Regions from separate parts of the Clostridioides sp. ES-W-0016-02 genome, predicted to be linked through region 1. Evidence: riboswitches for the same ligand, from Rfam matches in the RefSeq annotation. Region 1 holds a riboswitch; the other holds the start of a gene.
What was found. A riboswitch is a leader RNA that binds a small molecule or an ion and turns the genes downstream of it on or off. The one in region 1 is predicted to bind lysine.

Region 1 (7,864 bases):
AAGAAGCTATATATTTATTAATTCTCATACATAATCCTTTCTTATCTTAAATTATATGTTATTTAATATTTTTATCAACATTAATTTTGTTACATTATTATACTATACTAGACCTTAATTAAAAACAAGCCAAAAAATTATTTAATTTTCCTAAATAATTGTAATTTCTTTTCACATACTATTAATATGTAATAGCTGATTAAACACTATTTTAAGGAAGTGATTATTATTTCAAAAGAAAATGTAAAATATTATTTAATAGTCGTGTTTATTGGAATTTTATTTTTTAAATTTATTAATACTCCAGCAGATTTTATATCTAGCATTGAAGGATTATTAAGTTTTTTTAGTCCATTTTTACTAGCTATTTTACTCGCTTTGCTTTTAAATCCTCTTGTAATGCTTTTTGAAATAAAATTTAAAACACATAGGCTTTTATCCATTTTTTTATCTTATATATTGATAGGTATTATTTTAGCTTTTGGTATTAGATTACTAATTCCTTCAATAGCCAATACATTAAATAGATTAATAAATGAAATGCCTATCTACAGTGATTATATAGATAATTTTATAGAAAAAAATATGTCAAACATAGATTTTTTAAAAGCTCTAATTCCTCATATACAACACAGCTTAGATAATGCATTAAAAGAAGCTAGTAATTTTATTAGTAGAATTCCTAAAAACTTTTTAATCTATACACTTAGCATATCATCTATGCTATTTAGTATGGTAATGGGCTTTATATTATCTATATATATTATATATGATAAGGAAAAAATTGCATTAGGATTTAAAAGATTGCTATATTCTTCTACTGCTAGAAACAAAGCTGATGACATTATAGAATTTTTTAGAACTACCCATGATATTTTTTATGATTATTTAATTGGTAGAATTTTAGACTCTCTCATTATTGGTATAATTGCATTTATAGGATTTCAATTTATCATTCGAATAGAAAATGCTTTATTTTTAGCTTCAATAATATTTTTAGCAAACATAATACCTTATCTAGGGCCATTTATTGGAGCTATACCTCCAGTAGCTATGACAATTTTATACAGCCCACAAAAAACCATATGGGTTATCGTATTTATATTTATATTACAACAACTAGATGGAAATTTCATAGAGCCAAAGGTTATGGGCAAGCAAGTTGGAATAGGAGCTATATGGATAATTTCTGCGATTTTAATAGGACAGTCTCTTTTTGGCTTTATAGGTGTTTTTCTTTCAGTACCTGTAGCTGCTGTTGTAAAAACTTCTATTGACAAATATATTGACAAGAGATTGCAATAAGCTTTATCTTTTATAATTTTAAAAATTAATTATTATCTATTACATTACTATAAAAAAATGAAATTAACTCTTGGCAAAGAATATATGCTAAAAGTTAATTTCATTTTCTGATACAAAGTCTTAATTGTTTATATGTAATACTTTACATTTACTGATTATTTGAGTTCTGAGAATTTCCACTACTATCTGACCCTCCACTATTTTCTGATGAAGGTGGAGTTGGTGTCGGTGTTGGATTGCTCGTATTTGGTTTTTCTTGATTTTGAGAAGAATCATTGTTAGTTACATCTTTGTTATTGTTTGAAGTTGTATTTTTGTTTTTGGAATTAGATTTATTATTTTTACTCTTTTCACTATAGGAAGATTTCTTTGCTTCTGATTCCACTCTATACCTATCTTCTCCAGCTGTGTCTTTTGCCTTTTTCTTTCGTTCTTCCTCTGCTTCATTCTGTTCTTTTTCTAATTTAGTCAATTCCTCTTTCTTTTTAGATGCTTCATTTTTAATAACAGATGAGCCGTTTTTAATTTTCTCTATAAGCTTAAGCTCTTTAATTGCATCCGTATAATTTGTAGCTTTTTCAAATTCATCCACATTTAGCATTCTCATAGATTGCATATACATAGCTCTTGCATTTTCATTAGCGCTATCTTCTTCTAATGCAGAGGATAATGCTTCCATAGCTTTTTTATAGTCATGTTTCTCTAAATATATTTTTCCTTGCTCAGTTGAACTTATTTCATCTTTTTTATTAAATGAACATCCTACAAGAAATATAGATAATATCGATATCAATAAAATTACTCTTCCTCTCATTAAATCCCTCCTTGTCATATACTTTAAATTTTATCATAATCAGGAAGTTTTTAAAATATTTTATATTTATTACAGGAAAATTGTTAATAAAACAGAAAATAAGTAGATATGACTTGAATAACTATAACAAACTAAAAATTAGTTTAAATCTATAGATATATCGTCTAATCTACTTATTTTAAAATTTAATATTTAATTCTTCTTCTATACTTCTAAAGATAATAAGTCTTCATAACTTTGTCTTTTACAAATTATCTTGTCATCTCCATCAAATACTGACACTACTGCTGCTCTTGGTATTTTATTATAATTTGAAGACATTGAATATCCATATGCACCTGTTGATGTTGTTATAAGTACATCTCCACTTTTTATATCCATTATATCTATATCTCCAATTAATATATCTCCACTTTCACAACATTTACCAGCTATTGTTACATGGTTCATGGTTTCATGGTTAATCTTATTTACAATACTGCATTCATAATTAGCTTGATATAGTGAAGGTCTTACATTGTCTGTCATACCTCCATCTACACTTACATAAACTCTAACATCTTTTATATCTTTTATTGAACCTACTGTATACAATGTACTTCCTGCATTTGCAACTATTGACCTTCCTGGTTCTATTACCAATGTAGGTACTTCTATTCCAAGTTCTTTACAAGAATTTTCTGCTTTAGTGATTATAGTTTCACAGAATTCTCTTATAGTTTTAGGTTTATCACCTTTACTATAATAAACACCTACACCTCCGCCTAAGTCAATTTCTGTCAGCTGTATATTAAATTTTTCTTTTATTTCTTTTACTAAGTTCATCATTATATCTACTGTATCTATGTATGGTTCTACATCAAATATTTGTGAACCGATATGAGCATGAAGACCTACCAATTTAATATTTGTATAATCATTCAATTTTTCTATTGCTCTAAACAAATCTCCATTTACTAAAGCAAAACCAAATTTAGAATCTATTTGACCTGTTTTTATATAATCGTGTGTGTGAGCTTCTATACCAGGTGTTATTCTAAAATATATTTCTTGAGTTTTCTTCTTCTCTTCACATAATTTTTCAATTAAATCTAACTCATAGAAATTATCTACTACAAACTTACCTACTCCCAAATCTAATCCCATATTTATTTCTTCTTCAGTTTTATTGTTTCCATGAAAGAAAACTTTTTCCATAGGAAAATTTGATTTATAAGCTGTATATAGTTCCCCTCCTGAAACTACATCCAAACACATCTCTTCTTCATTTATAAGATTACACATATAAAGAGGTAAAAATGCCTTACCTGCATAAGCAACTTTATTTTTTCCATCTTTAGCCTTAAAATATTTTATATATTCTCTACAGTTTTGTCTTACTAAGTCTTCGTCAAATACATATAATGGAGTTTGATATTTTTTACTAAGCTCTAGACAGCTTACACCTCCAATATATAATTCATTGTCTTTTACAGTCATAGTTCCATGAAGTTTCATAATATCCTCCCTAAGTTTTATATATTAAATACTTCTGCTATTTTCTCAATAGCTACTTGTTTATCATCAGAATTTATGGCACAAGTTATACGAATTTCTGATGTAGTTATAAGTTTTACCATTATACCATTTTCATTAAATATCTTAAATACTTTAGCAGCAACTCCAGAAGTATTTTTCATACCAAGACCTACTAAAGAGAATTTAGTGATGTTATTATCAATTACTACATGTTCTTCATTTGTATATTTAGACACTATCTTTTTGCACTCTCCTAATTCTTCTTTTGGAACTGTAAATGACACACTTATTTTATCTAAAATAGGTGCAGTTTGACTTATCATATCCACACTTATTCCCATAGTTGCTATATCTTCAAATAAACTAGATATATTTTCTACTTTAAAATCTTTTATTGTTATAGAACTATCATCATCACTAGTAGCTAATCCTGTTATTACTTTATCCTCTAATTTCATGTCTTTTCCCCCTCTTATATATGTTCCTTTTACTGTACTACATGTACGTCCAACATAAATTTCAACACCATATTTTTGTGCAAGTTCTATACTTCTTGAATGCATTACTTGTGCTCCTAAACTTGCTAATTCAAGCATCTCTTCATATTCAATCTCATCAAGTTTATTTGCCTTTGCATATTTTCTTGGGTCTGTAAAATAAATTCCATCAACATCTGTATATATCTCACATTTGCCATTTAATTTAACTGCAAGAGCTACAGCAGATGTGTCTGAACCACCTCTTCCAAGAGTAGTTACATCACCATCTTCATTGATTCCTTGAAATCCAGTTACTATTACAACATTCCCTTCATCTAAACTATTCTTTATTCTATTTACATTTATATCGTCAATTTGAGATTTTCCATGAAGTCCGCTTGTTTTTATATTTAATTGATAAGCATTATAGCTTATGGCTTTACAACCAAGTGCATTTAATGCTATTGATAATAAAGATGCTGAAATCATTTCTCCAGTAGACATTAAAGCATCTAGCTCTCTTTTACTAGGTTCATTACTCAATTCTTTTGCCAAGTTTATATATTCATCTGTTGATTTTCCCATAGCAGATACAACTATTACCATTTGTGGATTTTCTTTTCTTCTTTCTATTATATTTTCTGCAATTGACTTTATTTTGTCAGTATCTGCAACTGAACTTCCTCCATATTTTTGGACAATTATACTCATGCTTTTTCCCCCTCAAGCTAAATTTTGATAAATAAAAACGCCCAAAGGTATACTTTGGACGTGTGAACTTCATAGACCAAGTAACCTTGTAGCTCACCACTTTAAAAGTGACAGCCTTATGCATATTCTGCATAAGTCCAGAAAATCTGTTTGTCAACAACTTTTCTTCGGCTATAGACCCTTTCATCAATCATCAACACTTACCAGCTACTATTGATTACTCTTGAATATAGCTACCTCTACCCTAGGCTCATTATTATTAATTAATTTATTAATATAGTTTTATCATATTCTATATAATATTGCAACAATTTTTTTACAAAATGTGGCAAATCAAAAACTTTATTTTCTAAAAATATCTTATATACAATTAAATAGTTTATTTAATCCTAAATCTATAAAATTTATACTATATTCATTATCTTCTTTCTCTAAGTCATTTAATTCAGATAAATTATCTGGTGTAACCACCAAAATATTTGGTACTCTAAAAAATGGAATTGTAGATTTATCTATTTTTCTAGAGAGATTCTCATATTTAGAAACATCTATTTCATTATTTAAATCAACATCTACTAAAACCTGCTTTATATTGCCAAATTGATCTGTATATTCAATAAATAAATCATATTTAACATCATCTACACTAACATTTCGATAAAATCTTTTTACATCACAACCTGCAGTATTAATTCTAACAACTAGTTCTGACCCTACTAGAGCCTTTATTAAATCATCTCCCTTAAAAAGCTTACTACCATTCAAATAGTAAACATATGAGAGGTCCTTATAGTTACGATAATCCACATCACATGGATATTTTTTTAGTGTATACTCACTACACATTTTTCTCAATGTTTTTTTGAAATTTTTTTTATTGTATCTTTTTTGGTCTCCATAAATCTTTCTAAATTGAGCTTCTGTAACACATCTAACCCTGCTAATTAAAAGCAATATCTCTTTTTCCATATTCGTCATAGTACATTCTCCTTGAAGTATTATTTGCAAAGTTGTACTAATATTATATTAAATTTATGACATTAAATTTACAAAGAATTAAAATAAAATAGCTAGTTTTTATAGAATTTATTTCTATAAAAACTAGCTATTAATGCACTAAACACTATCTACAGTTTTTTTACTAAGTTACACATTGCTTTGACTTTCAGAATCTTGTGAATTTGTATCTTCATTAGTTCCTGTCTCTTGTTTTGCTTTTTTATCATCAAAATTTGCAATATTTAAGTTATCAAATTCTGACATTTCAATTACACCAGAATCTTCTTTTGAATATGATATTTTAACTTTGTCTCCAACTTGAGTCAATGGTAATTCGCTAGATACTTTTGAGGTAGCTTTAAATATTATCTCTTTATTAGAATCTAAAGTTACATAGTAATTAGTATTTCCTCCTCGCACATCAGGACTTATTCTAGTTACTACACCTTCTATAACTTCATCTTTCATATCATTATCAAGCTTTAAGTCATTGCCTTTAGATTCTAATGAATCTTTATAATTTCTTAAAGCTTCATTTTTATCTTCCCCTAGACCAAGTACATTATAATCTTCAACAGATACAAAGGCTACTCTCTTTACAAGACCAGCTTTATCTTTTAAAGATGATACATATGTTGGCTGACCTAATATATTGTACATAACAGGGAATGTAGCTTCATAATTCTTTTCTTGAACATTACCTTCAGCTGATTTCATCGCAGCTGTCTCAGTTGCTCCTGGCTGCTTATACAGTTTAGCTTCTTTAGTTCTAGAGTCAACAAGCATAAATCCAATTGTAGATTCATCTCCACCAGACGATGTTATACCTGTATACCAATATGACCTATTGTCATTTCCATAGACTAGCGATGTCCCTTCTGTTGGCACTAGTACTCCCTTTTCTGATATAACAGAATTTAAAAATCCATTGACATAAACACCCCAGTCTTGAATTTGGTCTGTTACAAATTTTTGTGGTTGTATTCTATCTACCCATTTAGGTGTATTTTTAACATTATAGACATTTATTTTTCCAGTTTCTGCATCAACGGTAGCTATGCCTGTAGCATTTGCTCCTCCGTAACCAATTTTATGTTCATATAAACTTACAACCCAATAAGGTCTTCCTTCATCATTTATTTCAAGAGTAAAATCTGTCATACCAACATTTACAATACCATGTATGTATAAATGTCTTTGTAAATCTTGATGTAAATAAGCTTCTGGTTGATATACTATCTTTATTGGTTTTCCATCTATTTCTTGAACTAGTTGAACATCTTGAGGATTACTTGCTGATACCTTTACATATCCACTTGTACCACTTAAAGATGTAACCCATTTAATTATATCTCTATGCACAAGAGGTGCTACCCAGTACAACTCTCCATCTACATTTTGTATATGAAACTTTCCTAATTTTGATACACTACCTATAGCTGGAACTTCTCCAAGTTTTTTATCACCTAATTTCATTGCCATGTCTTCATCTACAAGACGAATGTCATTTACACTGACAGGACTCATATCATCAGTAAATTTACTCTCAGTCACCTTTCCTAATAAGTCTTTATAGGCTTTTGCATGAAGTACAGGTGTAGAGGCTATAAAAGGTACAACTACAACATATACAAGTAAAGCTATTGCTATTGAGAAATTATATTTAGCAAGTTTAGATGTTCTTTCATTTCTATCTAGCATCATATCTAATATTCCTGCTACAACAAAAAATATTATTCCTACTGAAAATAAAGATGTGAAGTCCAGTCTAAGTACAGGTAATTTAATAAATGCATAAATTGCTACAATTATGAGTGAAACTCCATATGTTTTAAGATATCGTTTCATTTAATACTCCTCTCTATAAAATATTATTATTACTATTATATCCATATATTTACAAAAAATAAATATTTATCATATTTATTATGTATTAAGATATCTTTATACTTTTGTACCACTATTTATTTATATTTGATTTATATCTCAAAAAAATATTATAATCATGTAAATAACTACAGAAAATCAAAAACTGAAG
Region 2 (3,955 bases), 480 kb from region 1:
TTTAAAGTTTTTGTTATTTCTATTTAACACCCAAAATTCCAGAAACTAAAATATTAGTATCAGCACCCAAGAAATAGTCATTTATTTCAATATCATCTAAAATAGCTCTCAATGAATTCTCCTCATGCTTTGTACCAATAAGTTTATCTTCTACAAAAGATACATCACACTTCCCAAAGAAATCTCCAAAAAACTTTATACTAGTTATTATACCTTTATCAACATTTAAATTAAATTCTACATTTCCACCAGCATATTTTAATTCATTTGAAAGAGAGTATTTTGGTGAATTACCAAAATTCCAATCCCAAGTTTCATATTTTGATTTAGTAAGTTTTTCTATTTCTTCTATGTCATATTTACTTAGAGAGTAATTTGTATTACCAGTATTTGTTGAAGAAAGATAATTCATTATAGCATCTTTAAACTCAAGTATATCCATATCAGACTGTAAATGTTCGCTTATATTGGTTACACGAGACTTTACAGATTTTATGCCTTTACCTTCAAACTTTATGGGTTTTACTTTTAGTGCATTTGAAAGGTCATTTATTTCAGATGAAAATAAAAGTGTCCCATGATGCATCACTTTATTTTTATAGTTATGTTGAGCATTTCCAGAGAATTTTTTACCTTCTATAAGAAGGTCATTTCTTCCAGAAAACTCAGCATTGACATCTAAGGTTTTAAGCAAGTCTATTATTGGTTGAGTGAATCTTCTGAAATCACTAAAGCTATTATTATTACAAGCTATAAATGTAAAGTTTATATTTCCTAAATCATGAAATACAGCTCCTCCACCAGATTGTCTTCTAACAACTGGTATTGAATGTTCTTTTATATATTCTAAGTTTATTTCAGAAAGTGTATTTTGATTTTTTCCAACGATTATAGAAGGTTCATTTCTCCATAAAATAAATAAATCTTCGTCAAAGTTTTTAAGTAGATATTCTTCCATTGCTAAATTAAAATAAGGGTTTGTTTTTTCATTGTAAATTAATAACATTAAAGTAATTCCTCCATATAATTGATAAAATTTTTTTAGCTGATTTTAGTACAATTATTTTTATAATTCGACAATAATATAAAAAATCCTTTAAAGTAAAATTTTTAAAACTTCCTTGCAAATTTTAAATAAATAATATATACTCAAAATATATTTAATAAAAGTGAATAAAAGGGTAGAGGCGCAATAATCTATCAGTACCAATAAGGAGTTAAGCACAAAGAATTATTGGGAAAGGGGATATTGCCGAAGTTTTATAATCGATGCTTTAAGATTATATTGCTGGGGGTACATAAAATATATGTACAACTGTCACAGGTTTATTTGTGGTGAGCTATCATTTAAGGAATTATATTATATTTGTTTTTAGTATTATCAATGTATTGTAATGTTTAAGCCTTGAGTGTTTACCACTCAAGGCTTTTTTATTTTATCATAACCCATAATACCCTATATAATTCACAAAATTAAAAAGAGAGGGAGATTTATATGAGAAATAAAAAATTTAACATTATTTTTCTGACGACAATTATGTTTATAATGTCAACTGTAATGGTATTTGCAGAGGAAGATATAGATACAATTGCACTGGCTAACGCAGAAAAATTTGGAATTTTAACTTTAATACCACCATTAGTTGCTATAATACTTGCATTTATAACTAAAAATGTAATAATTTCTTTATTGCTAGGAATTCTTTCTGGAAGTTTTATAATTCAAGTCAGTGGAGTTAATGTATTTGCTGCATTTATACAAGCGTTTTTAGACTTAGTAGATAGAGCTTTAGTATCTCTGTCAGACCCCTGGAATGCAGGGATAATACTACAAGTCTTAGCAATTGGGGGAGTAATAAATCTTGTTGCCAAGATGGGTGGTGCTAAGGCTATAGCTGAAGCACTTGCAAAGAGAGCAAAATCAGCTAAAGGTACACAGATTATAACTTGGTTTTTAGGTCTTTTAGTTTTCTTTGATGATTATGCTAATTCATTAATTGTAGGACCTATGATGAGACCAGTTGCAGATAAAATGAAAATATCAAGAGAAAAATTAGCATTTATAATAGATGCTACAGCAGCACCAGTTGCTGGGCTTGCTATAATATCTACATGGATAGGTCTTGAAGTTGGTTTGATACATGATGCTTTTGAAAGTATAAGTGTAGATGTTGATGCATTTGGCATATTTTTAAATACAATACCATTTAGATTTTATAACATATTAATATTAGCATTTATTGTAATTTCAGCGTTATTATTAAAAGAATTTGGACCAATGAGAAAAGCTGAAATAAAATCTAGAAGTAGAAAAATTGGTACAGACCTTGATGAAGGTGTTGAAGAGTTGGATGATTTAGCTCCAAAAGATGGAGTGAAATTAAGTGTATGGAATGCTATAATTCCAATAGGTACATTAATAGTAGTTGCACTAGCATCATTCTATTATAGTGGATATACATCTATAATGGGAGGAGAAGATAAGACTTTAATACAATTATTTACAAATTCGCCATATTCTTTTGAAGCAATCAAAGAAGCGTTTAGTGCATCTGATGCATCTAGAGCATTATTCCAATCTGCATTAGTTGCAAGTTTAGTTGCTATTATAATGGCTGTAGTTAAGAAGATTTTTACAGTATCAGAAGCAATTGATGTTTGGATAGATGGTATGAAAAGTTTAGTAATCACTGGTGTAATATTAATACTTGCTTGGTCATTAAGTTCAGTAATAAAAGAGTTAGGTACAGCTAAATTCTTGATACATTTATTATCAGGTTCACTGCCTCCATTCTTACTACCAAGTTTAATATTTGGATTAGGAGCAATAATATCTTTTGCTACTGGAACTGCTTATGGAACAATGGGTATACTTATGCCACTTGCGATACCACTTGCATATTCACTAAATCCTGACATGTCTTATGTAATAGTAAGCACAAGTGCAGTTTTAACAGGTGCAATATTTGGAGACCATTGTTCTCCAATTTCAGATACAACAATACTTTCTTCAATGGGAGCTGGATGTAATCATATAGACCATGTTAATACTCAAATGCCATATGCTATATTTACAGCAGTAATTACTATTGTATTTGGATATATACCAGCTGGATTTGGATTGCCAATATATATAGTATTGCCAGTTGCTATAGCAGCTGTATTTGTAGGTCTTCAAATTATAGGTAAGAGAGTAGATGAAGCAGAAATAGAACTTGCAGAATAAGGCTGTAAATGAATTTTACCTTTTATTATCATTATTTTGTTTATTTTTAGATAATTTAAAAAAGTTATTGAAAATAATAGCGAAATATAGTAAAATAAAAGAGTAATATAAGCGGATGTGGCGGAATTGGCAGACGCACTAGACTTAGGATCTAGCGCCATTGGCGTGGGGGTTCGACTCCCTTCATCCGCACTTTACAGTACTTAGTTGTGCTGAAAAAAAACTGGGGTTGCTGGCTTTCGGAGTGGGCTATCCCGTTTTTATTTTTTGATAAATAACTATATTAAATTAATAGGGATACCTAATGATAGGAATTTGCTATATTGTTATTTTTAGAAAACTTGTAAAAAAGCTCAATAAGTTCTTTTTGTTATACAAAAATAAAATTACATATACAACATTTAAAATGTATGTAAATAAAGGTATAAAATTTTATAGCAATGTATTTTAAAAGTATAAAATGATTAAAATTTTAAGAAATATTCAAATCACATAACCATTCAATAGTTGTAATTCTATTAAAAATATTCTATTTTAAAAATCTTATTTTTCACAAGTTTAAAATTGTAAACGATTTCATCAAGTGTATGAATATACTTTTAACATGTTATAGTAAATCTCGATACAAATTTACATTTGGTTCTTTGTGTGTTATTTTAATAATAAATTAAGTGAAAATGTTATTTTGCATTAATATATAATATGTTTGCAGAAGAGTGAATAATATAA

Region 2: linked by a shared signal. The riboswitch ahead of IC758_RS08395 (Na+/H+ antiporter NhaC family protein) and the one ahead of IC758_RS10855 (aspartate kinase) in region 1 are both predicted to bind lysine.

The regions. Positions count from the first base shown of each region.
Region 1 is NZ_CP061361.1:2,220,506-2,228,369, forward strand. It holds gene IC758_RS10835 (pseudouridine synthase) at 1-28, opposite strand, end outside; gene IC758_RS10840 (AI-2E family transporter) at 220-1,305, shown strand; gene IC758_RS10845 (hypothetical protein) at 1,454-2,119, opposite strand; gene lysA (diaminopimelate decarboxylase) at 2,324-3,616, opposite strand; gene IC758_RS10855 (aspartate kinase) at 3,634-4,827, opposite strand; lysine riboswitch at 4,909-5,077, opposite strand; gene IC758_RS10860 (hypothetical protein) at 5,188-5,805, opposite strand; gene IC758_RS10865 (hypothetical protein) at 5,974-7,674, opposite strand.
Region 2 is NZ_CP061361.1:1,743,472-1,747,426, forward strand. It holds gene IC758_RS08390 (lipoate--protein ligase) at 20-1,006, opposite strand; lysine riboswitch at 1,175-1,351, shown strand; gene IC758_RS08395 (Na+/H+ antiporter NhaC family protein) at 1,496-3,226, shown strand; tRNA gene IC758_RS08400 (tRNA-Leu) at 3,338-3,418, shown strand.